Regions from separate parts of the Lactobacillus sp. wkB8 genome, predicted to be linked through region 3. Evidence: predicted binding sites of a transcription regulator. Region 3 holds the regulator's gene; each other region holds the start of a gene.
What was found. Region 3 encodes HrcA, which represses chaperone genes, less so after heat shock. Its sites were predicted from a motif close to TTAGCACTCNNNNNNNNNGAGTGCTAA; they were not measured.

Region 1 (10,728 bases), 760 kb from region 3:
AACCAAAATTGATTTTGACTTAGGTGTGACAAATTGACCTTCTTGGGTAATACCATAAAAATTGGCACCACCAAATTCATCAACATATTTATGTTCACGTGGATCAAGGTACAAGCAATCGGCATAACCATTTTGATGCGCATCAACAGCTGGAAGCAGGCTGCTGGCGTAGTTACCTGATGTCTTTGCTCGACCAGTACCGGCATAAGCGGCACGATCATAATCACTAACAATGTAATCTGCAGGGTTCAATCCTTTAATATATGCACCAACGGGAACCGCAAAAATGCGGAAAGTATATTCATCGGCTTTTTCAACGCCCAGAACTTTAGAAGTTCCCACCATAAGTGGTCTTAAATATAGAGTTGCGCCGCTATCATAAGGTGGCACGAATTCTTTATTTGCTAAAACCACTTGTTTCACTGCGTCAACAAACCTATCTTCTGGAAATGGCGGCATGGCTAAACGCTTTGCTGAAAGAGCAAAACGATGGGCATTTTCATCAGGTCTGAAAAGATTAATCTTACCGTCTTTTCTCCGATACGCTTTTAATCCTTCAAAAATTTCTTGACCATAGTGCAGTACTTCCGCACCCTCAGAAAAAGTCATGGTCGAATCTTCAGTCAGTTTACCTTCCTGCCATTCACCATCTTGAAATTTAGCCTCATAACGATAAGGCAGATCACGATATTTAAATCCCAGATTCTTCCAATCCAGGTCTTCTACTCGTTGTTTCATATGAATTGTCCCCTATATACAAAAAACACATAGCTGAAAACCTTTCAGCTTTTTAATATTAATTTAATTGCTAACTAATTTAAACTAAATTTTTACTGCTGTCAATAGCTTTTCCCGTTCTTTTTTATATTACCATTATTCTATTTTTATATTGATTAACTGCTGTTTCACGTGAAATAATATCAACCAAAAAAGGGGTCATCCCTTTACGAGATGATCCCTTTTTAAAATTAGTCTTGTTTTACTTTAGCTTTAGTTTCAGCTTTTGGTTCTGGTTTTTCAGTAATATCCAAAATAGCAGCATCATTTAAGTAAACATGCTTGTCATCAGCTGTAAACTTAACTTCTTTAGTGTCAGGCTCCTTCATTAATAATTTAGCAATCGGTGTCTCCAAGTCTTGCTCAACTACTCTGCGTAAAGGTCTTGCACCAAATTTCTTATCATAACCTTTTTCAGCCAGATAAGCTTTAGCCTCATCAGATACTTCAACTTTCACATTCTTTTTAGCTAAAACATGTGCCATCTTCTTTAAGTAAATATCAATGATCTTATTCATATCATCTTTAGTTAACGAATTAAACGGCACGATCGCATCAAGCCTATTCAAAAATTCAGGTCTGAAGTATGCTTCCAGAGCTTTAATCAGCTTATCATGATCAACTTTGCCGTCTTTTAATAATTGGTCAGAATAACCAGCATTAGAAGTCATGATTAAAATTGTATCCTTAAAGGAAACAGTCCTACCTTGAGCATCAGTCAAACGACCATCGTCCATGATCTGAAGCAAGGCATTAAATACTTGTGGATTGGCTTTTTCAATTTCATCGAACAAAATTAAGCTGTATGGTTGGTGACGAACCTTTTCAGTCAATTGACCGCCCTCACCATAGCCAACGTAACCTGGGGCAGAGCCAATTAGTTTATTAACAGCCATCTGATCTTGATATTCAGACATATCAAGTCTAATAAGATGATTTTCACCACCAAATAGTTGGATGGCCAATTGTTTAGCTAATTCTGTCTTACCTACACCGGTAGGACCAGTTAATAAGAATGTACCAGTAGGACGATCATTGTCTTTGAAAACTTGTTTACGGGCAATTGCATCAGTAATGACATCAACCGCATTATCCTGATCAATAACCACTTTCTTTAATTTCTGAGCCAAATCAAGGTTCTTTTGTCCTTCACTTGCGTGCAGTTCACTCATTGGAATTTTGGTCTTGGCTTCAATCAAAGCGTAGATATCCTCATCGGTGACATGCGGCGTTGCTTTCTCATCTACATGATTAGCTTTGTCGCGTAAGTCTTCAATCTGCTTCTTCAGCTCGCTTGCTCTACTGTAATCTTCTTTTTTGGCAGCAGCTTCTTTTTCACTTTCCAGCTTTTTAATCCGCTTCTTTAAAGTTGCCTCATCATCAGGAATAGTGTCGAGACCCTTTTTGGCACCTGCTTCATCCATTAAATCAATGGCTTTATCAGGTAAATAACGTCCCTGAATGTAACGCTGTGATAATTCAACAGCCAGCTTCAAAGCACTATCATTGTATTTTACATGATGGAAAGCTTCATATTTATCTTTTAGACCTTCCAAAATTTTGACAGTCACTGCAGCAGATGGCTCAGGAACTTGCACTGGTTGGAATCTACGTGCCAGTGCCGCATCATTTTCAATTCTCCGGTATTCACTCGTGGTCGTTGCACCTATTAAGTTCAAGTCACCACTAGCTAAAGCCGGCTTCAAAATATTAGCGGCATCACCGTTATTGTTTTCAGAATCCGTAGAACCTGCCCCAACTATATTGTGCAATTCATCAATGAATAAGATAATATTGGGGTTCTTCTTAGCTTCATCAATTACTTTTTTAAGACGTTCCTCAAAACTACCACGGAGACTAGATCCGGCAACCATATCATTAATGTTGATTGCAATAATATGCTTATCCTTCATTTTATCTGGAACATCGCCTGTAGCAATTTTTTGTGCCAAGCCTTCAACTATAGCAGTTTTACCAACACCAGCCGGTCCCACTAAGACCGGGTTGTTCTTTTTACGCCGACTCAAAATTTCAATTACTTCCTGAATCTGTTCGTCACGACCAATAACAGGATCGTATTTATTCTTTTTAGCCTGTTCAACCAGGTCAACCCCAATTGGTTTTTGACCTTGCTTTTGTCCGCCTTGTGCATTTTGTTGAAAATCCTGGGGAGAAATGTTCATGCTACTAGAATAGTGAATAGGAATAGCCCCGCCGTTATCATTAGTATTGTTAAAGAAAGAATTGTTTAATTCATTAAATAAATCGTCAAAATCGTTATCAAAATATGCCATATGTAAACACCCCTTTGATAGGTTATAAATTTGTAATTAGCACTCGATGAGTTCGACTGCTAACTGCTTACATATTATATTATAGCAGGTTATCCACAGAAAGCAACTTTTTTACTTGTTTTTTCCACAATTATTGCTTATTTTTCCACAGTAGCAAAAAAGCCTGATATAGCAGCACTTAATTTGTACTATCAGGCTCAGATTAAGATTATTTTTGATATAATTTAAATTGTTTTCTTAGATATTTACCGGTTAAACTGGCAGATTTTTGAGAGATATCCACAGGAGTACCGCTTGCTACAATTTTTCCTCCTTGAAGTCCACCTCTTGGTCCCATATCAATCATATAATCACTGTTAGCCATAATATCTAAATCGTGGGTAATAGTGATAATCGTTCCTTTTTGATCAAGTAATTTCTGAAATACTTTTAACAGCGTTCTGACATCCTGTGGATGTAACCCAACTGTAGGCTCATCAAAAACAAACAGAGTGCCCTTTTGTCTTTGATGAATATGACTAGTTAATTTCAAGCGCTGCGCCTCTCCACCCGATAAAGCTGGAGTTGATTCTCCTAAATGAAGGTAGCCCAAGCCCATGTCATGCAAGGTACGAATAGTTTTATTAATTTTAGGTTCTTCTTCAAAAAGTCCTTCTTTTAATGCATCATCAACTGAATAATCCAATACATCCGCAATACTAAGATTATGCCATTTTACTTTTAAAACATCTTTGTTAAAACGATGCCCTCCACATACTGAACAAGTTTCGACCATATCTGGCAAATATTGTATATCAAGCGAAATCACTCCCGTACCATTACATGCCGGACATGCACCTTCTTTATTATTGTAGGAAAAATGAGCAGCAGTATATCTTAATTTTTTTGCTAATGGTTGTTTGGCAAACAGTCTGCGCAAATTATCCATAATGTCAGTATAAGTTGCAACAGTTGATCGTTGATTTTTGCCCACAGGTGAAGAATCGACACTAACAATATTTTTAATACCAGGATTTACTAAATTTTTTACCCACTCTGGTCCATGATTATTTTCTGCCTTAAGGGCAGGGATAAGGGAATCAAGTATCAAAGTTGTTTTACCAGCACCAGAAAAACCGGTTACTGACGTTAAGCGGTTAATAGGAATCTGAGCATGAATATTTTGTAAATTAAACCGATCCGTTACAGTAAATTCTACTTTACCCTGATCAAAAATATGATCTGCACCCGCTCTTTGACGAACAAGTAGGGTTGCTTTTCCTGTTAAATATGGACCAATTAGTGATTTATCATTATGCTTAATGTCTTGAGGTATTCCCTGGGAAATAATTTCTCCACCTTGACTTCCAGACCCTGGACCAATTTCAATTACCCAGTCAGCTGCATTGATAATGGCAGTTTCATGGTCAACCACAACCAGAGAATTTCCTTGATTAACCAGTTCATGAAAAACTTCAATTAGTCCCGCCACATTGTCAGGATGTAGTCCCACAGATGGTTCATCTAAAACATACAGCACACCTGTTGTTTCTGTGCGCAAAGTTCTCCCCAGCTGGATTCTTTGAAGCTCACCTGTGGACAAGCTGCTGGCTTGACGATCTAAGCTCAAGTAGTCCAGTCCTAATTTTAATAACGGCTTCACTTGGTGCATTAACTCGTCAATTAAGTTTTTAGCTAGATCATACATATTTTGCGGCAGCGCTGCTAAAATTTCTTTCATATAATGACCTAATTGACCCAGAGTCAATTGCTCAGCTGCTACAATATTTTTACCGGCAACCAGTTGCTGCCACCTGCTAGGATCAATACGATAGCCATGACAACGTGGACAAGTGCTAAATTTATAAAAAGAGTTTATTCTTTGCAAACCCCGCTCCGACTTGGTGGTTTTGCGTGAGTTAGCTACAGCATTATAAGCATTTTCGTATAGTGCATCTAAGTGATAGACCCTACCCGTTGAAGTTGGCAGGTCAATCGGTATCTTGCGCTCTTTTCCATGTAGCACAATTTCTTTTTCTTTGGCGTTCAATTTTTTATACGGTATATCTGTGCGCACTCCCAATTCCCGCGCAATCCGCCACATCCAATTACGACCTGGAATTTGCCAAGTAGCAACTGCCCCTTTTTCAAGAGACAAATTTTCATCAGCAATAATTTTACTGTCGTCAATTTGCTCAACAGTTCCCAGTCCCTGACACTTTTGACAGGCACCATCCGAATTAAAGGCGAAATCTTCTGCACTATAAGCATAAAATTGCACGCCACATGTTGGGCAAATCAGCCGTCCCATTGCTTCTCCGGTTAAATCCATTGCCTCAGCAATTTTAATAGTCGGTGGAACCCTGTGGCCGTTGGGACAAACCGGTGAACCTAAACGCGAAAAAATTAGACGTAAAATATTAAAGACCTCGGTAACAGTGCCTACCGTTGAACGTACACCTGGAATGGCCGGGCGTTGGCGCAAAGCCAAAGCCGAGGGAATGTGTTTTACTTCGTCAACTTGTGCACGTCCAACTTGACTGATACGTCTCTTAGTGTATGCTGCTAAAGAATCAAGGTAGCGTCTTGCTCCTTCAGAATACAAAATGCCCATCGCTAAGCTTGATTTACCAGAACCACTTAAGCCCGATATAGCTACAAATTTATGTAAGGGAATATCAACGTTAATATTTTTCAGATTATTAACTCTGCCACCAATTACTTCAATATGCGTGGGCTGTTTGTGATACTTCATCAATGATTTTCCTTTCTTTTATTTGGTTTTAAAGGTCTTTCTGGTTTCTTTAATAGATACTGGCGAATAGCCTGAATAACTTGTTTGTTTTGAGGCAGGTCTGAGTGATCCGCTTTTTCACCAGTTACTGTTATGGCTGTATAATTCTTAACTTGATTTTGAAAAATGAATTTTCCTGCTGCCACACTCGTTTCAGGGACAATGCCGTCTGATTCGTAATTTTTTCCTCCTGAAAGAGAATAGACTTTCAAATACGTAGGCAATTTAGACCGGTTTTTAATAAAATCTGCCAACATTTGGGTACGGTTATTAATATTACTTTCGTTAAAATTATACGGCGTACCAAGCGTCATTAATTTTTTTATTTTGATATCGCCGGAATATTCAGCATAATAGTGTTCCAGCCAATATGTCCAAATTAATCCGCCATTAGAATGGCCAAAAGCCTTGAAATTGTTAAATTTATAATTTTGCGCTAGTGACTTAAATGCTGCATTTAACCATTTCGCCTGCTTCTTAATATTAGTATAACCATCCTTATTATTGTCAAATCCGATAATAATTAATGGTTCCAAGTCATTTTTACCAATAGCACCGCTGTATGTCAATTTTGCTTCACGTGAAACTGTAATTTTGATTACGCTGTGTCTTTTAAAAGTGGTTTTATTCAGCTCATCAATTAACTGGTTAAAGCGCTCAGTAGTAGCACTGGAACCCGGTACCATGATTACTGGCGAAAGAAGGGATTTACTACGTTCTGCTCTTGCATTATTATCTTTTCTCATCCAAAAGAAACTGGGAATAGACAATATAGTTAACATGATTACTACCAATACCAGCCATTTATAATTGGCTTTTTTATTCATTTTGCCTATCCTTTCTTTTGGTTATTTATCCTTGTTACCATTTTTTCATTAAAAATAACCACAGGTAACAATAAAACTATATCCAGCAAAAATAATAGTATTGTAAAAATTAGCGCTGCCCAATTGCCGTTTGTACCGAAAAATGAAACTAATAATCCTGGTGTTCCCTTTAAAATCTGATAAACGCATACTGGAATAACATGTAAGCTAATTGCTGCTGCAGCTAGCGTCATGTTAATAAGCGGAATCACTATGCTAGGAATCAGGAACACAGGATTTAAAATCAGCGGTAAACCAATATTAAAGCCTAAAGTAGAACCAAAAGTTGCAGGCAACAAATTAATTTTGGCATTGATCTCATTTTCTCTATTACTCCTTATTAGCAGCATTAGTACTATGATGGCTAAAACTACGCTGGCTCCACCCATAGTGCCGTAAGTATTAATAAGAGAACTGCCCAAAAATTTGTAAGGGACATTCCAAGAATTACCATGCCTTAACGTGTAAGTCAGGTTTTCAGCAGTATAAGCATTATTGACTGTTCCTGACAAAGAATGCAGTGGGAAGCCTATACCCAGCCAATCTAAGAATGTAATTGCAACCGAAAGGACTAAAACTTCAGCAAAATTATTAGTAGTTTGCATGCGACTGACAATTTCGTTAAAGCTGGCAGAATTAAGTAATTTCAGTTGTAATTCATAAATAATAATACCTAATAAAATGCCCGCCAAAAGTGAAACAAAACTCGGTAGAGCTGCAGCCCCCGCCCTTTTTTGTATAACTTTTGTGCCCTCATCTTTTACATAAGAATAATTTTTGCCTAACAAATGAAAAACTTGCCCCACGCAGTAACCCACAACTAATGCAATAAATAGCGCATTAACTTGTAATAAACTAGCTGTAAACGGCATGCGGGCATCACGACCGCTACTAGACGCATAGGAACAAAAAAGCATAATTGATACGGCAGTTAAACCCGCCATTGTAGAGTCTTTATGATAAAGGCGGGCAGTATATCGTGCCATAAAATAGCTGGCGTAAACGCCAAAAACGCCAAAGGTAATCTCAACCATACCCCGACAAACAAAAGAACCGGCATACCATATATGGTCTGACAATATTTTGTCTAAGCTAAAAATGTTATAAATTAACCCATTAGGTGTAAAGACTAGATCATTGAGGACTTTAAAGTATGAACCAACCACAGCGATTGGCATTAGCATCGCCATCGTGTGTCGTGCCGCACGAAAAAAGGAGTATTCTTGTATGCGCACTAAGATATTAAAAGTAAATTCTTTCATTTTGCAGACCCTTATCCTGATTATTTTATTTAAAAGAAAATAATACTCTAATTTTTTAGTACTAGCTATTTTTATACAGTCCTTTTTCGTTTTTAAATATTTAATGTTGTAAAAATGTTATAATAAAATTAAGTTCTAGAAGGCGATAAAATGAGCAGAAGAAAAATCGAACTAAATGAAAAAGTAGCAAAACTGACGGCAAAGTATATGGAAGTCACCGATACTGACTTTAATGATCTGATTAACGAGGCACTTAAAATGTATCTTTTTGATCGCTTGAATTCCAACCAGATTAAAGATGCACTTAAAAAGTCTGATGATACAAGTTCTGAATATACCGGCAAGTTATTTAGAGAGCGTATTGACGACTTGAATCGCTTCGAATAAATACTACTATGCAAATAAAAAGAGTGGGATTTTTAATAACCTCACTCTTTTTATTTATTATTAATAATTACTTTTTCAAAAACTGATCACCAGCTAAATTACGGTAAAAGTTGGCTTTTGTCGTCTGTTCGTATGGCAATAGCCAGATATAACCAATGCCGAAAGTAATAACGGAAAGAATGTACCAGCCAATAAAGCTTAAATTCAACACAAATAATTCCCATTTATGCCCGTCCATCAATTGCCGACTCGCTGTTATGGCAGTGGTTGCATGCACTTCTTGTCCACTTTCCACTAAATCATTAACTATATAGGGTGTCATAGCATAGGAATAAGATTTTATCAGACCAGGAATTACCAGCAACAAGGACCATAAAAATTGAAAAATATAGCTTAACAGAAAGTTCAGAAACTCGGGCACAAAACGACTATCCATAAAAACAGAAAAAATGCTCTTGAAAAAGCCCATCCTTTCTCCACGGGTAAAGTGCAAGAACGTCACCACTAAACTCAATAGGAAAAAGCTGCCGAGAAAGTTTACTCCTGTGTTAATACCTAATTGTCCGGCCCAAACACCAGGCTTAAATACTGAATCAAGCGAACCGCTGCCCATTGCATTATTAATATTATTCATAGTTCTTACAGTGGTATCAAACACTGGTTTACCAAAAAAGATACCAACGAACACAGTCATTACTATACCAACAGAAATTGCCCAGCCCCAATTATGCCTTAACTGATTTTTGGCTTCTGCTTTTAATTCTGCTCTAGTCATAACCTATCTCCTTACCTAATATATATTAATTTTATTTTACACTTCATTAGTAATATTTAGCAAAAAATATACCAAAAAGTATAGATTTATCAGCATTTAATCTATGCTAATGATATGTATGTATTGATTTAATACTCACATTATAAAAACTAATTTTTATTCATTATCTTTATCTATATGCTTTTTATGCTGGTTGCTTTAAGCTAACGAGTCTTTTACCTGCATGATTAATATCTGCAGTTTGTTTTGGCTTGGGAGCCAATTTTCACAGCTCCCAGTATTTACGGCTGGTATAGCTGCACACTTCATGTTGCAGAATGCTGCTAAAATTGCATCTTTACTTTAAAAAACTATTATGAATTTTTATCAATATTTTGAGGCATACAAAAAGCCTAGTTCCACCAACATCGGAACTAAGCTCACACAGTGTTTGTGCCGTCATTACTGACCACATTAAAGAAATTTACATTTTCGCTACCGGAGAAAATGATTACTTCCTATGGCGACACAACAGAATTTTAGCATGCAATTATATAAAAAACAAGTTTTAACCAAACATATTTGCACTTCTAGCCTTACGGCCAAGCAGTTCTAGCATAATTTGATTGATTTGCCCTTTTAGCTGGTCAAACTCGCCTTCACGGGTTTTATTTGACTGAATAATTAATATTGTTTGAGCATTATTGGTGCTGCGCATAAAAGTATAATATCCCTGCCCAGCACCGTTAGCTGTTTTAGTTTGCAGCTTATTATTATTATAAAAACCGCCATTATAATAAGCAGGTGGTCCGGCCCGATATAGCAGCATACGACTCTTTTTAGTCAGTAATTTGCCCGCAAGGAGATAATGAATTACTTTGGCCAAATCATGATTAGACATCACTACCGATCCTGCACCCAATTCATTATGGGCATCTTTTAAAGCAGCCTTATGCTTAACCACATCATAACGACCCTTGCGGTAAATCATTCCCGGTACTAGGTGACTGGCAATTATTTTTCCCGGTTTAGACCATAAAAACTCGGTCTGTCTCAGCCTTAAAGGCCTAACATAAGTTTGACGAAATAGCCGTTCATAACTTTTCTTAGTAATCTGACTGGCTATTCCGCAAAGATACACGTAGTTGAGTGAACTATAGTGCCATTTATTCAATAGACGTGGCTCAAAAATAGTTTTAGCCGCATCACAACGAATATTATCGCTATCTGAGATAAAATGCTTGCGCCCTAACTTTGTTCCCGGTTTGAGGTCCAGTCCTGCTGTCATTGCCAGCAGGTTTTTTATTTTAACCTTATTCGCGCCCGGAATTTGCGGATAAAATTGACTAAGCTTATCCTGCAAGCTTAACTTGCCTTCTTGTATCAAACGCATAACGATTGCAGCCGTCATAGACTTCTGCACAGAATTGATTAAATAACTAGTGTCAGTATTATTGCCTAAAGCATAGTTAAGCATAATTTTGCCATTTTTAATGACTAGAATTGAGCCTTTAATTCCCAGGGCATCAACTTGCTGGCGCACTACTTGCCTTTTAAAGATTCTTTTGAATTGCTTTTTAATGGATTTTCATTAGTTAAACTAATCTGATATGGC
Region 2 (10,728 bases), 460 kb from region 3:
TCGTTGACGATGTAGTACCTGGTCAAAAAAATGTAGCATCTGTTACTTTCAAGAGCAATGAATCATCTTATCTAGGTGGTGTAGCTGCTGCTTATTCAACCAAAACTAATAAAGTTGGTTTCATTGGTGGAGCAAAATCAGCTGTCATTGATACTTTTGAAGCAGGTTTCAAACAAGGCGTAAAAGATGCTGCTAAAGCTCAACATAAAAAAATAACTGTCAGCATCCAATATATCGGTAACTTTACTTCAACTGATAAGGCAAAGTCGATCGCGCAATCAATGTATGCCGACAAATGTGATGTAATATTCCAAGCTGCCGGAAATGCGGGTAACGGTGTTTTCCAAGAAGCTAAAGCACTTAATCAAACTAAACCTGAAAGTAAGAAAGTTTGGGTAATTGGAGCTGACGTAGACCAGACAAACTTAGGCAACTATAAATCCAAGGATGGTAAAAAGGCTAACTTTACTTTAACTTCTGTTCTAAAGGGTTTAAACGTAGTGACCAAATCTTTAGCTGATGATGCTGCTGATGGCAAATTCCCCGGAGGGAAACATCTTGTCTATTCATTAAAGGACAACGGTGTTTCGATTATGAAGGGTAATCTTACATCAAAAGCTTGGCTTGCAGTAGAAAAAGCCAAGCAGCAAGTAGTTTCAGGGAAAATAAAAGTAGCGCAGAAATAAAGTAAATTATTGATTAAAACTCTTTGTGTATTCTTATGCAAAGAGTTTTTTACAAAAAAGGAAATTAACATAAAATGGAAAATATGACGAACGTAATAGAAATGCGCCATATTGTTAAGGATTTCAATGGTTTTAAAGCCAATAACGATATTAATCTGACTTTGAAAAAGGGTGAGATTTTGGCTTTATTAGGGGAAAATGGTGCAGGTAAGTCAACTTTAATGAGTATTTTATCTGGCTTAATGACCCCAACTTCCGGTTCCATTTTGGTTCGCGGACAAAAAGTTAACATTAAAAATCCAACTGTCGCAAAAGATTTGGGTATAGGCATGGTTCACCAACATTTTATGTTGATGGGATCCTTTACCGTATTAGAAAATATTATTTTGGGTCACGAAACAACTAAGGGCCCCAAATTAGACTTAAAAAAGGCACAACAGCAGATTAAAGCTTTATCTGAACGTTATAACTTAAATGTTGATCCTCAGAAAAAAATAAGTGAGATTACTGTGGCACAGCAACAGAGAGTGGAAATACTTAAGGTTCTGTATCGCGGTGCCGATATTATGATTTTTGATGAACCCACTGCGGTTTTAACTCCACAGGAAATTACTGAATTTATTCAAATTTTGCATGAGCTAGCTAAAGAGGGTAAATCGATTATTTTAATTACTCATAAATTGGAAGAAATTGAGCGTTCAGCTGACCGTGTGACTGTTATTCGGGCTGGTCGCAGCGTAGGGACTTTTGATGTCGCTAACGTTGATAATAACCGCTTGGCAGAATTGATGGTTGGTCGCCACGTTAACATGGAGCTTAATAAACCAACTGAAAAAGTTGGTAAAACAATGTTACAAGTTGAAAATTTACAAGTTAAAAACAAGCAAAACGTTGCTGTAATTAAAGGGATGTCCTTTGAATTACATGCTGGTGAGATTTTGGGAGTTGCCGGTATTGATGGCAATGGTCAAGATGAACTGGCGAGGGTGCTAACGGGCTTGCAGCATGTTCATTCTGGCAAAATTATCATCGACGGTGAAGATATGACCAACCGTAAAGTGCGTCAAATTACTGAAAAGGGCGTGTCATATATTCCTGCTGACAGGCAAAAATATGGCTTAATTTTACCTTTTTCTGTTTCTGATAACTTGGCTTTACAAACTTACTATCAAGAACCATTTTCACGCCACAATGTCATGCATTATGATGTCATTCATGAACATGCTCAAAAATTAATTAAGCAATTTGATATTAGAACTACAAGTGAAAGGGTGCCCGTCAGTGATTTATCCGGTGGTAATCAACAAAAAGTGATCATTGCCCGTGAACTAAGCCGCAACAGCAATTTAATTATTGCTTTTCAACCGACACGCGGACTTGATGTTGGTGCTATTGAATATATTCATAATCAGCTTCTAAATGAACGAGCTCAGGGTAAAGCAATTTTGTTAATATCGTATGAACTTGATGAGATTATGCAGTTGTCCGATCGCATTATTGTACTTCACGATGGCAGTATTTCTGGCGAAGTCAGGCCAGAAAACACCAGTGATGAGGAGTTAGGTTTATTAATGACTGGCGTTAAGAAAGAAGGCAGCGCACTTGCTTAAAGTAACACTAAAAACTAAGAAAATCCTAGTCCCAATTGTTTCCATTTTGGCAGGCTTTATTGTTGGTGCTGTCATCATGCTGATTTGGAGCTATAATCCGTTTCAAGCTTATGCTTCAATGTTTTCTAGTGCATTAGGTAACATGAACGGTATCGGTGAAACCATTCGTGAAGCTACGCCACTGATTTTTACCGCTATCGGCTTTGCTATTGCTTCAACTGCCGGTTTTTTCAATATTGGTTTACCCGGTCAGGCTCAAGCTGGTTGGCTATCATCCATTTGGGTAGTTCTTGCCAACCCGCACATGCCTAAAGTGATTTTGCTTCCGCTAGCTGTGCTTACTGGTATTCTTGCCGGTGCGCTTGTTGCCGGTGTAGCCGGCTGGTTGCGCGCTCAGTTTGGTACCAACGAAGTAATTACAACAATAATGATCAACTATATTGTGCTGTATTCTTGCCAGTACTTAATGCAGCAAGTTATGCCGGGTCAATTAAGGGTTGACACTGATACTACAAAAACAATTGCTGCTAATGGCAGCTTAAAAATTGATTGGCTCAGTTCAATGTTTGGTGATTCGCGGATTAATGCGGGAATTTTTATTGCTCTGGTTGCCGTCTTTTTATACTGGTATTTAATGAGGAAAACTACTACTGGTTTTGAAATTCGTTCGGTTGGTACGAACGCTGCAGCCAGTCGCTATGCTGGTATGTCTGCTAAAAAGAATATTATGCTGTCTATGTTACTATCTGGCGGCTTTGCCGGTCTAGGTGGTGTTGTGCAAGGTCTTGGTACTTATCAAAACTACTTTACCCAAACAACTAGTCTGGATATTGGTTGGGACGGTTTGTCTGTAGCTCTTCTTGGTGGGGGCACGGCTATTGGTATTCTTCTAGCATCATTACTATTTTCTATTTTAAAAATTGGTGGCTTAGGGATGCAGACCATTGCCGGTATTCCTTATGAGATTGTTTCAATAGTAATTGCTGCTATTATTTTCTTCGTTGCAATTCAGTATGTCATTGGTCTCTTATTTAAAACCAAAAAGGCTAAAGCAATTCAAGAACAAACTGAGGGCACAGAAAAAAAGTCGGAAAATGTGGTGGTGAGTTCCACTAAGGCTCAAGGAGGACAAAATTAATGAATTTAGTTTCAATTTTAGCGCTAATTGTGTCATCAACTTTTGTGTATTCAGCACCACTGATCTTTACAGCTTTAGGCGGAGTTTATAGCGAAAACTCGGGGATTACCAACATTGGTCTTGAAGGAATAATGACAATGGGTGCTTTTTCTGCTATTGTGTTTAACCTGACTTTTGCTTCTACTTTTGGTAAGGCAACTCCTTGGCTTGGTCTTTTTGTCGGCGGTATTGTAGGTTTGCTCTTTTCATTGCTGCACGCGGTTGCTACCATTAATTTTCATGCTGATCACATTATCAGCGGAACCGTGCTTAACCTCATGGCACCACCACTAGGAGTGTTTTTAATCAAAGCAATTTATGATAAGGGGCAAACTGAAAATATTACTCAAAGTTTCGGTTACTTTAGCTTTCCTGGCTTGGCTAATATCCCTGTCATTGGTCCAATCTTCTTTCAAAATACTTCAGCGCCTGCGTGGTTGGCAATAATTGTGTCAATTTTGTTATGGTGGATTTTATATAAAACCCGCTTTGGGTTACGCCTGCGCTCTTGTGGTGAAAATCCGCAAGCCGCTGATACTTTAGGAATCAATGTTTATGGAATGCGCTATGCCGGCGTGTTAATATCCGGCTTTTTAGGTGGAATAGGCGGTGCAGTATTTGCAGAAGCAATTTCAGGCAACTTTTCAGTTTCTACTATCGTGGGGCAAGGTTTTATGGCGCTAGCCGCTATGATTTTTGGTAAGTGGAATCCATTAGGTGCAATGCTAGCGTCACTATTCTTTGGTTTTGCTCAAAGTATCAGCATTATTGGCAATCAATTACCATTCTTTAGCCACATCCCTGCTGTTTATATGCAAATTGCCCCATACGTAATTACCATTTTAGTTTTAGTCCTGTTCTTTGGAAAATCCGTTGCTCCAGCAGCGGATGGTCAAAATTATATTAAGTCGAAATAGGTAGAAAAATGAAAGAAATATATTTTAATCATGACGGTAATATTGATGATTTAGTGTCATATTTGTTACTTTTATTGGCTCCAGACATTAAATTAATTGGGGTCAGTGCAATTGATGCTGACGGTTATGTTGATCCTGCTGTTGAAGTATGCCGTAAAATGACGGACAGATTTAACTTACGCGGTGACCAAATAGAAATTGCCAAGTCAAATTCACGGGCTGTAAACCAATTTCCAGAAGAATGGCGTAAAGCTGCTTATTCATTTGATTTTTTACCATTATTAAATCAATCTGGCAAAATGATTACTAAAATGGCAGAAAAACCTGCCCATTTAGATATGGTCGAAAAAATTATGGCGGCAGGTCAACCTGTAACTTTAGTTATGACTGGCCCATTAACAGATTTGGCGCGTGCTTTAGAAACCAATCCTAAAATTGCAGATAACATTGAAAAACTGTATTGGATGGGTGGAGCGCTTGATGGACATGGTAATGTTATTCAAGTTAACGCTGATGGTACACAAGACTGGAATACCTTTTGGGATCCATTTGCACTTGAAAGAGTATTGCAATCTAATATTCCAATACAAATTGTAGGTCTTGAAAGCAGTGAAGAACTGCCACTAACAGATGAGATAAGAATGCATTGGGCCAGCTTACGTGAATATCCAGCTGCTGATTTAGTTGCGCAAGGCTATTGCCTTTTAGTCAATCCTCCAACTAAGAGCGTCCAATTATACTTCTGGGACGTTTTAACTATAATCAGTGTCCTTTATCCTGAAGTGATTTTAGAAAGTAAAAAGCACCAAATAAAAGTAATTACGGAAGGATTAGCTGCTGGCCGTATGGAAGATGATCCTAATGGTCGGGAAATCACTTTGGTTACTAAAGCTGATAAAAAGCTATTCTTTAAGAAATTTGATGAATTATTACTACGAAGTAAGTAATTAATATTTGTAACAAAAAAGACGAAATTCGTGTTTGAATTTCGTCTTTTTATTAGTTATAGCTTAGCTTAAGCAAGTGAGTCCCAAGCTGGTAAGTCTGTAATTGGACCTTCGGCAATAGCTACTTGTTCTGGAGTTAGGTACTTCTTGTGGACAACAACTTCGTAAACATAATCTTTAAACCAGTCGTTGTTCATGACGAAGAAACCTTTGTCACCGTTCTTTTCACCCCAAGAGTTTTCAACTTTCCATTGGCGAACGTGACCGCCGTCTTCATCCACGCCGACTAAAGTCATAGCATGAGTTGAGGCACCGGCACCAGTTCTTAAGCGGTCAGCCTTAGACATCTTAAGGTCTACGCCAAAGAGGTCGCTTAATTGGTAGAGATCACTGTCAAGATACCCCTTTTTACGATCGCTTTGTTCACCAACATCATTACCAAACCAAACAGCCTCACCATCTTTTAATTGGTTAACAGCTGCAGTTTCCAAGTATTCCATCGGCACATTCAAGAATTTAATACGATAAGAGCCTTCAACGTTGTCTTCAAATGGCAGACCATATAACTTATCATATTCATGATCTGGTGCATTAGACAATACAACGTAATCATTGAAGTCAACATCGTCCATGTATTTATGCAAAAATTCTAGAGGGGTTAAATCTTTGTCCAAATGATATTTCTTGTCATCATCACGGTATTCCAAATCAAATTTCTTAGGTGGTTCACCGACTGAAATTGCCGTCATTTGGTAAACTTCGCTTAGGAATTGTTTACGGGCTTTCTCGACTTCATCGTCTTTACCGTCTTGCTTTAATTTACGTAGGACTAGCGCATCTTTTTTGAGCTTATCACCCAAAGCCTTGGCAAAGCCCATAGTATTATTGGCGTTAAAGCTTTCAGGCATAGCATAAGAAGGCACAACGCCATATTTTTCAATCAAAGCGGCTCCCATGTGGAATTGACCACCATCTTCACCGGCACCATCTAAATGAGCTTTAACAGTGCGTGAATCAAGTGGTTCATCGGCAGTAGCTAAAATATTGTCATAAAAAATATTTGCACGCTCAATTTTATCCCAGAAAAAGTTATAACTTTGAGAGAAGGTAAAGTTCTTGCAGTGATATTTTTTGCCAAAATTGTGGCGTAAGATGTTTAAAGTAGCAAATTCCCAGCAACGACCTGATTGGCGTTGATTAGTAACATTTTCTGTGTCAAGTTCGGTTGAAAATACACGGGTCAATTCACTTTGAACGCAATCATTGTAAGCAGCTGTTAAAACACCACTTTTTTGAGCAGCTCGAGCAACAACTTGATTTTGCGGATTTTTATTAAAGTTTTCCGCAAACTTTTCCAGTTCTTGGACAGTTAGTTTATGAGCCATAAAATATATTCTCCTTTTTTAATCTATTTTTAAATTACTTTATATTTTAAGCTAAAAGAAAAGCGAGTTCAATAGCTGAACCCACTTTGACTTTATAATCCTAAAACTTGTTTCTTCTTAGCCGAAAATTCTTCTTCAGTTAATATTCCTTCATCAACTAACTCTTTTAATTGCTTTAACTCTGCAATCATATCTTGAGTATTTCTGTTGTATTTTGTACTGGAGCACTTTGAATACTTTGTTGGTAATTCTGCGACATGCTTTTAATAGCATCTGCTAAAATTGGTGCAGCAGTTTTATCTAAATCGTTAAGAAAAATATTTGTTGCGCCATTGGTTATTTGAATTTAACAGTTAATAATCTTGAGAATGAAAAAGTTTAAAAGGTGAGGTGGTCTCTGCTTTAGTAGACTGCGTATTAGTAATAACCGAACTGCAAGAATAACTATGTTAAAATTATTATTGATATTCTTAGATTAAAACTATTTAAAGCAGTTGGAAACAAAATAAGCCAACCAGAACTTAATCTGGTTGGCTTATTTTATTGTTTCTGAAAAGTTTTATTTTAAAAACAGTTCAGATGAATTTAAATAGACTTTTTCTTATATCAATGAGTTAATATATTTTGATGATTTGAAGACAATTAGTCAATTTGAATTGAGTTATCACTTTCACCAGCTTGTTGCTTTGGTAGGGTAATAGTCAATACACCGTTATCGTATTTGGCGTGAATGTCACTTGCAACCACATTTGGCAATCTGAAGCTGCGTGAAATGTGACCTTCACTTCTTTCACGGTGAATTATGCTGTTGTCCTTAGACATATCCTTGAAGGACTTTCTTGAGCCCGAGACACTCAAAATACCATTATTATAATTAAGGTGGATCTTGTCTTTATCCATTCCCGGCATGTCAACTTTGATTACATATTCTTTGTCGTTTTCAACAACATCTGATTGCATTAATTTTGCTACTTCGTTATCGTCAAAAAATTTTCTTGGAAGATCAAACCAATCGTTCATCGCATCGAATAAATCATTGTGCCGATTCATCATATCATTTGCCATAGTAAAAAACTTCCTTTCAAAATTTATATATTTGTATCAGAAGACTTTCATTTCTTCCTTACACTTATTATTATAGTATGCAGATTTTGAAAATGGAAATAATTAGCACTCTTATTTTTTGAGTGCTAAAAATTAAATGAAAATGCTAATATTACAGTGCTTTCAACATGTGGATAATTTTAGCAGTAAAAATATAGGAGAAAATATTTTGGTTTATTATCAAAAAATGACGCCGCAGGGCTATCAAAAAATTAAAGATGAAATTGCTGATTTGAAAAAGGACCGACCTCGAAGAATTAAAATTTTGCAGGAAGCACGCTCACTAGGCGACTTATCGGAAAATACTGAGTATACGGAAGCAAAACGTGATTTAGGCCACCTTCAAAGTCGCCTGCGTTATCTGGAAAAGCAATTGAAATATGCCGAAATCATTGAAAAAAAGGCTGATGGTAAAGTAGATTTGGGCAAGACAGTCACACTGAAGTTTGCTGATGATCCAGAAACTGAAACATATCAAGTTGTCGGTCGTATGGAAGCTGATATAGCTGCTGGAAAAGTTGCGTTTGATTCACCGTTAGGGCAGGCAATCATGAAAAAAGAAGTTGGTAAAACCGTCAGTGTTGCTGCACCGGCTGGGGAATATCAAGTTACTATTGAAAAAATCGAATAATTTTTCGCTTGATTATTCGAACTTGTGTTTGTATAATTTATTTTAGCGAACACGAGTTTGCAATAGGAAGTGAAAGCAATGTATGATTATCGGTATGAGCCGCACCGTTTAATTTTTATGATTGATAACAAGTCGTTCTTTGCTAGCTGTGAGGCCCTGCAATTAGGACTAAACCCGATGAAGGCTGTATTAGCGGTTGTTTCGCATCAGCCACATACAAAATATGGCTCGGGGCTAATCATGGCGGCCTCACCTTTAGCGAAGAAAAAGTATGGGTTGACTAACGTGATGAGGGTGCGGGATTTGCCCACTAAAAAAGAAGCACCGGATTTGATTCTGGTAGAGCCACATATGAATTTATACATCAAGCGCAGTATGCAGGTATTGGAAATTTTTCAAAAGTATGCTGCTGATGAAGATATTCATGTCTATTCTATTGATGAGAGTATGATTGATATGACTAAGTCGTGGCGCTTGTTTGGGGATGATCCGTACCTGGTTGCACGTAAAATGCAAGTAGAAATCAAATCAAAAATTGGGCTGTATACTACTTGCGGGATTGGAGAAAATCCCCTGCTAGCTAAACTGGCAATGGATATTTCTGCTAAGCATCGCTGCTCAATGATTGATTATTGGCATTATATTGATGTGCCGGATACTATTTGGCAAATCAAAGATTTGGAAGAAGTTTGGGGAATTGGCAAAAGAATAGCTCGGCGTTTGCATCATCTACATATTAATAATATGTATGAACTGGCACATACTGATCCAGCGATTTTGAAAAAAGAATTTGGTGTAATCGGTGAGCAGCTATTTGCGATTAGCTGGGGTGTTGACCGCAGCATTATTAGCGAAAAATATTTTCCCATAATGAAGAATTACGGCAATTCTCAGATCTTAAACCGTGATTATACAGATCAACGAGAAATTGAAATAGTCTTGCGTGAAATAGGCGAACAGGTTGGTGCCAGAATACGCGCTCACCGTTTACAAGCTGGCTGTATTAGCTTATTTGTTGGCTTTTCTAAGTATGAACAAGATGGCAGTCGCAAAGGCTTTAACGTGCAGCAAAAAATTTGTCCCACTAATGATAATGATTTGTTGGTTGAAGAAATACTGGCACTTTTTCGTAAAAACTGGCGTGGTGAAACAGTACGTGCTTTAGGGGTTAATTGCAGCCGCTTGGCACCAGATAATTGTCAGCAATTAACTTTTTTTGTTCCCGCGACGCAGCAAATTAAAAAGCACACAATAAATGTAACTGTTGACAAAATCAGGAAAAAATATGGTTTTACCAGTTTAGTCAAAGCCTCAAGTCTGTCTAAAGGAGCAACTGCGATAAGGCGCAGCAGTCTGGTTGGCGGACATAATGGTGGAAATGCTTATGAATGATTTTGATAAAATTGTCCAAGATTTTTTTAAAAACTACCAAGATCGTAAAATGAAAAAGTGGCAAGGCTTCTTTTTAAGCGATCATACTATGGCAATTAATAAAGATAAGCAAGAGCGCAGCGTAAAGCATCCTGCTAAAGATACTATGAGTATAGAAGATATAAGCTTGCAGCTGCTCAAGGCGTACGGTAATCACCGCATGGTCCATCTGCAGCTTAAGGTTATGAATGACGATAATCAGTTGCCGGCAGATATTGTTGGCTTTGTCAGTGGTTATGGTGAAGACGGCATTATTGTTGCTGGTCAAAAAATTGCTTTGGAGGATATAAATAATATTAGTGTGGATTAATAAATCTGCCTTGATATTTTATATAGGCTACTTTTTTTGCTATAATATGGAACTTGTAGAGTACATAATATTATAGAGGTAATTTTTGTGAATACACCAGCATCAAGGCAAGGCAACTTAATACGCTATCTTATTTATTTTATTAGTTATTTAATGGTTGCCGGAGTGATTAAGCTAGTTACTGCTAATTCACCAATTCATATTTGGGATCTAATCTTATTTGCAACTATCTCATTAATGGTTTCATTGTTTTTTATTTATCGCTTTAATAGGGAACAACGTTTTTTTGACCGTAGTTTTGCGGGTTCCTGGCTTAGCAACTTTGGCTTAATTATTGGCCTGACTGTTGTGGTAACTGCATTACGAATTAGTGTTTCATGGCTCCAATCTTATGGCAGACTTAAACTATATAATTTTCAAATTGTCTATTTACACCATGAAGCAGTAGCGACTTACTGGTTTTTAGTAGTGGCCATTGGTGTAGTTTTGCCGATACTGCAGGAATTTTTAATTACTGGTTTTTTATTTAA
Region 3 (10,728 bases):
ATTGTCAGAGTATAGTCTAAATCTTCACCACGTGTTGGTGCTGTTGGATTAGCACGACGCTGGTTAGCTCCTGTTGCGCCACCGAAGAAATCATTAAAAATATCACCAAAGTCGCCGAAGCCGCCAAAATCACTATATCCTTGGCCCGCACCACCAAAGCCGCCTTGACCATTGACTCCTGCAGAACCAAATTGATCATATTGGGCTTTCTTTTGTTTATCGTGTAAGACTTCGTAGGCTTCATTAACCTCTTTATATTTTTCTTCCGCACCCGGTTCGTGATTTAAGTCGGGGTGATATTTTTTGGCAAGTTTACGATAAGCAGAGGTAATTTCTTTATCACTGGCATTACGATCAACACCAAGCACGCTATAGTAATCTTCTTGTGCCATCTATAAGCTCCTTAACTTTACAAAAGAAAAGAACTACTTTTCCTGGCAGTTCTTTTCTAATTTATTCAATTATAAACCCTTTACTTATCTGGGTCTACCTTATGAAACTCGCCTTCGCCTGCGGAACCGCTACCTGAATTGCCATCTTGTGAACCAGGATTTTGGGGACCTGCTTGCGGACCGGCTTGACCTTGTGCACCTTGAGCCCCACCATTAGCTTGGTACAATTTGACTGCTAGGTCTTGAGCAACTTTGGATAATTCATCTTTCTTAGACTTCATTTCATCCAAATTGTTGTCTTTTTGTGCCTTCTTCAAAGCATCAAGTGCATCCTGTACTTTCTTAGTGTCATCATCAGATACTTTACCTTTAACATCTTTGAGAGTCTTTTCAGTGGAGAAGATTAATTGATCAACTTCGTTACGTAAGTCAACTTCTTCTTTCTTCTTCTTATCCTCTTCAGCATGTTCTTCAGCTTCTTTTTGCATCTTCTTAATTTCTTCATCGGATAAACCGGATGAACTCTTGATAGTAATCTTTTGTTCTTTACCGGTTCCCATATCCTTAGCAGAAACATTAACGATACCGTTCTTGTCAATATCAAAAGTAACTTGAATTTGTGGCACACCACGAGGAGCTGCTGGAATATCAGTTAATTCGAAACGACCTAAAGTCTTGTCATCAGCAGCCATTGGACGCTCACCCTGCAATACGTGCACGTCAACAGCTGGTTGATTATCAGCAGCAGTAGAGAAGATTTGACTCTTGGAGGTTGGGATTGTCGTGTTCTTCTCAATTAACTTGGTAAATACACCACCCATAGTTTCAATACCAAGTGAAAGAGGAGTTACATCAAGTAAAACAACATCCTTAACGTCACCAGAAATGACGCCACCTTGAATAGCAGCACCCAAAGCAACAGCTTCGTCTGGGTTAATTGAGTGATCAGGTTCTTTACCAGCCCACTTCTTAACGGCATCTTGCACAGCTGGAATACGAGTGGAACCACCGTTTAAAATAACCTTGTCAATATCATTAACTGTTAATTCAGCATCTTTTAACGCATTATCAAACGGAATCTTAGTCTTTTCAACTAAGTCAGAAGTTAATTCATCAAATTTTGCCCTAGTTAAGTCAGCTTCAAGGTGTAATGGACCAGATTCACCAGCAGAAATGAATGGTAATGAAATATGAGTTGAAGATACACCAGAAAGATCTTTCTTAGCCTTTTCAGCAGCATCCTTTAACCTTTGTAAAGCCATTTTATCTTTAGAAAGGTCAACACCGTTTTCATCTTTAAAGTTCTTAATCAACCAATCAATAATCTTGTTATCGAAGTCGTCACCACCAAGGTGAGTATCACCATTAGTTGAAAGAACTTGGAACACACCGTCACCTAATTGCAAAACGGAAACATCAAAAGTCCCACCACCAAGGTCGTAAACTAAAACTTTTTCATCTTCAGCATCTTTGTCAAGACCGTAAGCAAGTGAAGATGCAGTAGGTTCGTTAATGATTCTCTTAACATCAAGGCCGGCAATTTTACCAGCATCCTTAGTAGCTTGACGTTGAGCGTCATTGAAGTATGCAGGAACTGTAATCACAGCTTCTGTTACTTTTTCACCTAAATAATCCTCAGAGAATTTCTTGATATACTGCAAGATCATTGCTGAAATTTCTTGCGGAGTGTACGCTTTATCTCCAATCTTCACCTTATAATCAGCTTCACCCATGTGGCGCTTAATTGAAGAAATAGTATTAGGATTGGTAATTGCTTGTCTCTTAGCAACTTCACCGACTTGGATTTCTCCATCCTTGAAAGCTACTACTGAAGGAGTTGTCCGATTTCCTTCTGGGTTAGTAATAATTTTTGGTTCCTTACCCTCAAGAACAGCAACCGCTGAGTTGGTAGTTCCGAGGTCAATTCCGATAACTTTTGACATTGATATGCTTCCTTTCAATTATTGTGCTACAACAACCATTGCTGGTCTTAAAGTACGATCTTTGTATAAATAACCTTTTTGCAAAACTCGCACAACATGATCTTTTTGATCGTCATTTTCAGCCACAACTGTTTGAACAGCTTGGTGTAAATTAGGATCAAATTTTACACCTTCAGCTGTAATTTCACTAATTCCGTGATCTTTCATCGCTTTAACCAGTGAATCAAGGGTCATTTGTACACCCTTTTTAAGTTGCTTTGATGCTTCGTCATCAACTTTGGTAGCTAAAGCTCTTTCTAAATTGTCCATTGCTGGCAGAACATCTTTGGCTAAAGACTGTGATTCATATTTAATAAGTTGTGCTCTCTCGTTATTATAACGATTTTGCATATTTTGCATTTCTGCTTGACTGCGCAAGAACTTATCTTCAAGATCATCTTTTTCCGCCTGTAACTTAGTCAATTTTTCTTTAATTTTTGTTTCTGAAGTTTCAGGCTTCGTTTTCTTGTTAGCCTCAGATTTTGAATCTGTTTTTGGTGACTGGGTTTTCTCAGAATGACGTTGATTTTCATCTACGTCTTTTTTGGTTTTTTCTTCCTTACTCAAGGCTAACCTCCTTTATTTAAATCTACCATAATATTCAAGCAACTTTTTTGCTAACTCGTTTCTAAAGTATTCAAGGAGTCCTATTACTTGTGAATATGGCATGTTATCAGGTCCAAGTAAAGCTATTATGCCTTTGCCATGTGAGCCGACACTGTACTCAGCTGTAAGCAGACTGTAATCTTTTAACAAGTCATTTGATAGTTCAGAGCCTAAACTTACTTTTACTGGATACCTATCACTTTTTAAACTTGCTTCATTATTCAAAATACTTGAAATCAAATCATTGTGCTCAATCAACTCATATAATGAACGTAAATTAGAAACATCGCTTAAAGAAATATTATTGAGCAAATTAATCTGACCATCAACGTACATTTGCTCACTAGCAGCATCGCTAATAACATCTTTTACCAATTCAATTAATTCGGCAACATGACTAACTTTAAGTTTTTTACCTAAAGTCTGTTCCAGAAATTCAGGTGTCACTTCACTTAAAGTTTTACCTGCTAATTCATCGTTAATCATTCGAACGGCACGTTCAATCTCATCACCATGAACATTATATGGTAACGTATAGACTTGATTATGAACATCACCGTCACTAGTTGCTAGAATGGCCATTATTTGTCTACTAAAAAGCGGGACTATTCTAAATCCTGAAATAGTTAAATCACTATTTTCGGGACCTTCCGCAAAAGCAGTGTAATTAGTCAAATCAGACAAAATTTTGGCAGCTTCCTGCACAATGTCATTTACCTGATGAAATGGCTGATCTAGCTGATTAATGATTCTCTTATAAACAGAAGAAGATATTTGTAAGGGCTCTACCAAGTTATCAAGGTAGTACCTGTACCCTTCAGTAGAAGGAACACGACCACTTGACAAATGGGTTTTTTCGATTAAGCCCTTTTCTTCTAAAACGGCCATTTCATTGCGAATTGTTGCGCTCGAAACTTTAATTGGCAATTGATTCATGACTGTTTTTGAACCAACAGGATCATGTGTCTGCGTGAAATCATTGATAATTGTTTTTAAAATTAATTCTTGACGTTCGGTCAACATAAATATCGCCCTCACTTTTAGCACTCAATCTTCTCAGGTGCTAACAATTATTATGATACTAGCTTTTAGCAGAATGTCAAGCTGAGTGCTAACTTTTTTATTAAAAACCGTTATCTTTTAAGTCTGATAATATAATTACTTATGATTTGCAAAATAATTTGTAATTTCTGACTCGTCCCGACTCATCTGCTCTTTTAATTCCTTCAAACTATCAAACTTAATTTCGCCACGGGTATACTTATACCATTTAATTAGCATTTCCTCATCATAAGCTTCTTGATCAAAACCAAATAAATTTGATTCAATATATAGTTTTTGACCATCATTGATAGTGACATTATAACCAACACTTGTCATAGAGTCATACCATTTCCCTCTAATTTTAGTTTTGGTGGCATAAACTCCTACTTTAGGGACTACTTTTTTGGGCTCCCAAATTAAATTAGCCGTTGGATAACCTAATTTATGACCATTGCGCAGTCCATGTCCAATATAGCCAGACATTAGATAAGGAAAACCTAATAATTTAGCTGCTAATTCCATTTCTCCAGCACTGATCGCCTTTTTTATTTCTGTTGAACCAATTTTTTCTCCGTCATAAGACTGTTTCGGAACATCAACTATAGCAAATCTGCCTTGAGCAAATTCAGGGAAGTTTTTCATATTGGCTATATTTTTGGGCCCATAGGTATAGTCAAAGCCGGCAACGACAGTATCAGTGCGCAATTTAACAATGATTTCGTCCACAAATTCTTGTGGCGTCAGCTGGCAAAATGCGTTATTAAAGTGCATTACTAATAAATAATCGACATCAAGCTTTTGCATTTTATATGCCTTTTCCGACAAGGTATCAATGTAGGTAACGTTTTTATTTTGATAAATTTCTTTGGGGTGGCGATCAAACGTCATCACAACAAGAGGTAAATGTTTTGCTTGTGCCTTTTTTTTAGCAGCTTTTATTATTTCTTGGTGTCCCCGATGAACGCCGTCGAAAAAACCCAAAGCAAGAACTATTTTCTGGGGGAAGATATTTTTCTTAATGGGATATGTTAAATGGATTATTTCCATAATAAGACCTTCATTCACTTATTCATTTTGTAAAAGCATTAAATAAGGGCGATACATGGTACCATCTTTCTGATAAATTGCCTTAACGCTATTATTGTACCGTAATGCCACCTTTTTTGCATTCGTTTTCAAGTAAATAGCAGCGCCATTTTTGACCTTAGTCCAATCCGTTTCACTGAGATCAGAGTGACTATAGTCCTTGAAAAAAGCATCTAATGGCTGAATAAATTCAGTGACGTGTTCAGGATGCTCAATTATTGTAGACAATTTAACTGCCTGCTCCAAAGCAAAACCCGAACTTGCTGTACGTCTTAAAGTCTTCATCACTGCTGGTACACCCAGCTTAGTTCCCAGATCATTAACTAATGACCTTACATACGTCCCCTTACTACATTCTATTTGAAAACTAAAAGTTTCTTGTCCTTTTTCGTCATCAAAAAATGGTTCCCGTTCAAGTTCATAATTAGTGATATGCACTTTTCTCTTAGGTCGCTCAACACTTATGCCGGCTCTGGCATATTCATAGAGATGTTTCCCATTCACTCTCACCGCAGAGTAGATTGGTGGCACTTGCTCGATTTCTCCGATAAATTCCTGCATTGCTTTTTTAATTTCCGTTGCCGCAATTTTTTGATTGAGTTTCTGAGAGCTTAATATTTTCCCACTAGTGTCGCAACTATCTGTAGAAAATCCTAAAATTCCTTGCCCAACATATTTTTTATTTTGTTGATGCATTAGTTCAATCAATTTTGTAGCCTGACCAATTGCAATAGGCAATACACCTGTGACATCTGGATCAAGAGTCCCAGCATGACCAATTTTTTTAATGTGCAACACCTTGCGTAAATGATAGACAACATCTGCACTCGTCATTCCCTGATCTTTATCTATCACTAAAATACCGTTTATCATTATATTTACCTTAACCATGAAAAAAGCGCCCAACAGCGCTTTTCTTACTTATTACGATTTGCATCCTGCTTTTTTACTTCAGCGATCAATTGATCAATTTTACTACCGTATTTAACCGAATTATCTCTTTTAAAAATCAGCTCTGGAACTTTGTAAACAGTTAGGACTTGACCTAAAAGGTGTCTCATCATTCCTTTAGCCTTATTCAATCCGGCAGCAGCTTCTTCTTCTTTTTTAGAATCTTCTGTAAGAATGCTGTAGTAGACAGTAGCGTAGGACAGATCATTAGTACATTCAACCGCTGTGATTGTAACATCATTAACTCGTGGATCACGAATATTTTTGCGCAAAATTTTCGTTAATTCACGGAGGATTTCTCCTTCAACACGACCAATTCTGTGTTTCATGTTTTTCCTCCTAGTTAATCTTACTCAGGTTTAACTTCCTGCTTTTCAACCGCTTCTAATTCATCACCAATTTTAATATCATTATAGTTCTCAATGGTTAGACCACAGTCAAAACCTTGTTTGACAATTTTGGCGTCATCTTTAAACCGTTTTAGAGAAGCTACTTTACCAGTATAGATAACTACACCGTCACGAATTAGGTTTACAGTAGAATCCTTAGAAACATAGCCTGAGTCCACAAAAGCACCGGCAATTGTTCCTACTTTAGAAACCTTCCAAGTTTCGCGTACTGTCAGATTACCGACAACCTTATCTTCATAAGTTGGCTCAAGCATACCCTTCATGGCAGCCTTGACATCATCAATAGCTTTATAAATTATACTGTAAAGGCGAATATCAACGCCATCGGCTTCTGCTTGTGACTTGGCAGTAGCTGTAGGTCTGACGTTAAAGCCGATGATGAACGCATTCGAGGCACCTGCTAAAGTAACATCTGATTCGTTAACCGCACCAACGCCGGCATGAATAATATTAACGCGGACGCCTTCAACTTCGATCTTTTCAAGTGACTGTTGTAGTGCTTCAGCTGAACCCTGTACGTCAGCCTTTAAGACAACGTCAACTTCCTTCATGTTTTCTTTCTTCATGGTGTCAAACAAGTTATCAAGGGTAACATGCTGCACATTTTCACGGGATTGTTGTAATGCCTGCTGTGCCCTTTGTTCACCGACACTTCTTGCAGTCTTTTCATCGTCAAACACTACAATTTTATCAGCTGATTCAGGCACATCGTTCAAACCAGTAATTTCCACTGGCATTGAAGGGGTAGCTTTTTCAACTTGGCGTCCGCGATCATTAGTCATCACTCTGACACGACCAAAGCGATTACCGACAACAATAGGATCACCTACTTTTAGAGTTCCTTGTTGAACCAAAAGGTCAGCAACAGGTCCCCGACCACGAGAAAGTCGTGCTTCAATAACTGTTCCGATTGCTTTTTGTTTAGGATCGGCTTGCAATTCCATAACGTCTGCTTGCAATAAGATCATTTGCAGCAATTCATCAACATTTTCACCTGTTTTAGCAGAGATATTGACAAAAATAGTGTCTCCACCATAACTTTCAGGAATTAAATTGTATTTCATCAACTGTTCAGTGACATGCTCTGGATTAGCGCCAGGAACATCCATCTTGTTGATTGCAACAATAATTGGTACCTTGGCACTTTTAGCGTGATCAATTGCTTCAATAGTTTGTGGCATTACACCGTCATCAGCTGCAACAACCAATACCACAATATCAGTTATTTCAGCACCACGTTCACGCATGTTTGAGAATGCAGCATGTCCTGGAGTATCTAAAAATGTAATAGGTTGGTTATCAACTCTTACTTGATAAGCACCAATTTTTTGAGTGATACCACCTGCTTCATGTGCAGAAACGTGCGTATGACGCAAACGATCAAGTAAAGTAGTCTTACCATGGTCAACGTGGCCCATAATCGTAACTACAGGTGGACGTTTGGTCTGGTGTTTAGATTCCTTAGAAGCAGCCATTCTCTTATCATAAAGAGTATCAATATCTGAAATATCTTCATGAACTTTTTCTTTTGCATTAATATTGTATTCAGCTGCTACTAATTCAATCGCATCTTTATCAAGTGATTGATTTTGATTTGTCATCACTCCCAACATAAATAGTTTTTTAACTATTTCAGCTGGCTCCCGGTGCAATATCTTTCCTAGATCTTGGGCATTCATCCCTACTTCATAAACTAGCGTTTCTGGTAAAGGACGTTCTTTTCTTTGCGTAGGCTGCTTTTTAGGAACTTGTTCAAACTGCTTTTTCTTATTCTTACGCTTATGTTTCTCTTGGTGCTTAGTATAGTTGTTTGCACCATAAGCTTGATTTCTACCCTTTCTGCCAGGTTTACCAGAATTGCGACCATGACCATTACCACGACGCTTTTCTTCTTTTGCTGGTTCAGGAGCTGCATTAGTATCTAACACTTTTTCTTTATGAACAGTATTATTATCTTGCTGCTTCTTCATTCTTGCTGGAGAAGGTTTGATAATTTTAGGACCTGTCACTTTAGGAGTGGTAGTTTCTGATTTGACAACTTTATTTTCTTTTTCGGGCTTTGAAACAGTTTTTCTGCCTTCATTGCTGGTCTTTTTATTCTGCTCATTACTATAAGATTTTTGAGCTTTTTCAGTTTGACGGTTTAACGTATTTTCTTCAACTCGCTGTTTTTGTTTTAGTTGTTTAAGCAGGTCTTGTGCGACCGGCTTAGAGGCTTTTTGGCTAGGGTTTGATCGTTGTTTATTGCGGTCTTGCCCCTGCCTTGTCCGGTTATTTGCTCTATGCTGATTATTTCTTCTATTATTTCTGTTGCCATTATTTTCTTCATGCTTTTTTTCATTTTTGCGTATTGAGGTAACAGAAATTTTAATCTTACTACTCTTTTTTGCAGGTTTTTCTTGCTTTTTCGCGGGAGCGGAGCTACGGAAACTACCCTTTATTTGATTTACCTGTGAATCTTCAAGTGATGACATATGATTTTTAACATCGAAACCAAGTTGTTTAGCTTTATTAACGACAGTTTTATTATCGATGCCTAATTCTTTTGCCAATTCATAAATTCTTGTTTTAGTCATCAAATCACACTCCTTCATTAATTTTTTGTAATAATGCTTTGCAGAAACCGATGTCAGTTATTCCTAAAACCTTACGTTTTTTACCAATTGCTTGTGAAATTTCCGTACTATTAAATTCTGTAATAACAGAAACTTCATATTTTTGAGCCAAATTAGTAATTTTCTTGCTTGTGTCAGTTTGAATGTCTTGAGCGAGAATAACCAGTTTAACTTTTGCGGCTTTAACACCCATTGAAACAACTTCAAAGCCGGAAACTAATTTACCAGCTTTTTGACTTAATCCCAGCAAATTTAATGCTTTTTGTCTATTTTGCAAATTTAATTATCACCAAACAATTCTTTCCTAGCTTTTTGATGATCAACGTATGAATATAGCTCATCATAAAATTCTGCTGGAATCTTAGTTCCTAAACTACGTTCAATAAGTCCTTTTTCTTGAGCATTTTTTATTTGATCAGGATCTAGAGAAACATAAGCTCCACGACCCGGTTTCTTACCAGTTGGATCAACCGAGACATTTTTCTCTTTGTCAACTACGATGCGTACCAATTCTTTTTTTGGTTGCATAGTATCTGTTAACAGATCTTTTCTCATCGGAATTTTTCTCTTTTTCAAAAAGCTCACCTCTTATGCTAATCTTCAGTAGAATCTACTGTTTCCTCATCTGTGGCTTCTTCATGTTCATCCGGAACTTCTGCTTCTTCAGATGTCAATTCTTCATTAGTATTTTCATCATCTACAGCATCATCTTGTACTTCAGGTGAAACAGTATCATCAGTGGTAGAATTCTCAGCTTCCTTGTTCTCCTCTTCTGCTTGGGCACTGCTTTCATCAACAAATTCCACTTCAGACTCAGGTCTGATATCAATTTTATAACCAGTTAATCTAGCTGCCAAACGAACGTTTTGACCTTTTTTGCCAATTGCCAGCGATAATTGATAATCCGGAACAATGACTAAAGCACTCTTTTCATCATCTTCATCTCCAAATTGCACAGCAATTACTTCCGCAGGATTAAGTGCATTGGCAATATAGTCAGACGGATCTTCTTCATATTTGACTACATCAATATTTTCACCGTCAAGTTCGTTTACAACATTTTGTACCCGCGCTCCTCTTTGACCAACACAGGTACCGACAGGATCAATATTAGGGTCATTAGATTTTACCGCAATTTTAGTTCTGTCTCCAGCTTCACGAGCAATCGAAACTATTTCAACCGTGCCATCATATATTTCAGGCACTTCTTGTTCAAACAGTCTCTTGACCATATCCGGTGCAGTCCGTGAAACCGTAATTTGCGCACCCTTAGAATCAGAACCAACGTGGGTTACCAATACACGAATTTGATCTTGAGGATTATAAATTTCACCGGGCATTTGATCATTTCGAGGCATTACTGCTTCAACATTACCAATTTTAACATAAACGAAACGATTATCACGTCTTTCAACAGTACCTGTAATTAATTCGTCTTCATATTGAGAATATTCATCAATGATATGATTTCTTTCAGCTTCTCGCAAATGTTGCATGATAACTTGTTTAGCAGTCTGTGCAGCTATCCGGCCAAAGTTTTTAGGTGCGACTTCGAATCTAATTTTATCACCAAGTTCATAAGCCCTATTGATGGTTAAAGCATCCTTTAAACTAATCTCCAATCGTTCGTCATGAACTTCTT

Region 1: LACWKB8_RS08690 (ATP-dependent Clp protease ATP-binding subunit) is a predicted target of HrcA. The motif match lies at 3,108-3,134, and genes of this name have one in related genera.
Region 2: LACWKB8_RS07385 (Hsp20/alpha crystallin family protein) is a predicted target of HrcA. The motif match lies at 7,890-7,916, and genes of this name have one in related genera.

The regions. Positions count from the first base shown of each region.
Region 1 covers NZ_CP009531.1:1,875,359-1,886,086, forward strand. The annotation lists gene LACWKB8_RS08685 (branched-chain amino acid aminotransferase) at 1-738, opposite strand, end outside; gene LACWKB8_RS08690 (ATP-dependent Clp protease ATP-binding subunit) at 969-3,071, opposite strand; gene LACWKB8_RS08695 (AAA family ATPase) at 3,280-5,805, opposite strand; gene LACWKB8_RS08700 (alpha/beta hydrolase) at 5,805-6,671, opposite strand; gene LACWKB8_RS08705 (PTS sugar transporter subunit IIC) at 6,677-7,972, opposite strand; gene LACWKB8_RS08710 (hypothetical protein) at 8,123-8,359, shown strand; gene LACWKB8_RS08715 (DUF975 family protein) at 8,427-9,134, opposite strand; gene LACWKB8_RS08720 (serine hydrolase) at 9,682-10,656, opposite strand; gene dltD (D-alanyl-lipoteichoic acid biosynthesis protein DltD) at 10,656-10,728, opposite strand, start outside.
Region 2 covers NZ_CP009531.1:1,571,869-1,582,596, reverse strand. The annotation lists gene LACWKB8_RS07415 (BMP family protein) at 1-686, shown strand, start outside; gene LACWKB8_RS07410 (ABC transporter ATP-binding protein) at 761-2,296, shown strand; gene LACWKB8_RS07405 (ABC transporter permease) at 2,289-3,434, shown strand; gene LACWKB8_RS07400 (ABC transporter permease) at 3,434-4,390, shown strand; gene LACWKB8_RS07395 (nucleoside hydrolase) at 4,399-5,337, shown strand; gene LACWKB8_RS07390 (C1 family peptidase) at 5,406-6,722, opposite strand; gene LACWKB8_RS09175 (SHOCT domain-containing protein) at 6,815-6,913, opposite strand; gene LACWKB8_RS07385 (Hsp20/alpha crystallin family protein) at 7,365-7,787, opposite strand; gene greA (transcription elongation factor GreA) at 7,996-8,457, shown strand; gene LACWKB8_RS07375 (Y-family DNA polymerase) at 8,536-9,849, shown strand; gene LACWKB8_RS07370 (hypothetical protein) at 9,842-10,198, shown strand; gene LACWKB8_RS07365 (CPBP family intramembrane glutamic endopeptidase) at 10,286-10,728, shown strand, end outside.
Region 3 covers NZ_CP009531.1:1,111,239-1,121,966, forward strand. The annotation lists gene dnaJ (molecular chaperone DnaJ) at 1-392, opposite strand, end outside; gene dnaK (molecular chaperone DnaK) at 473-2,335, opposite strand; gene grpE (nucleotide exchange factor GrpE) at 2,354-2,941, opposite strand; gene hrcA (heat-inducible transcriptional repressor HrcA) at 2,954-4,003, opposite strand; gene ribF (riboflavin biosynthesis protein RibF) at 4,139-5,071, opposite strand; gene truB (tRNA pseudouridine(55) synthase TruB) at 5,090-5,983, opposite strand; gene LACWKB8_RS05215 (ribosome-binding factor A) at 6,028-6,390, opposite strand; gene infB (translation initiation factor IF-2) at 6,411-9,047, opposite strand; gene LACWKB8_RS05225 (ribosomal L7Ae/L30e/S12e/Gadd45 family protein) at 9,052-9,363, opposite strand; gene rnpM (RNase P modulator RnpM) at 9,366-9,662, opposite strand; gene nusA (transcription termination factor NusA) at 9,680-10,728, opposite strand, start outside.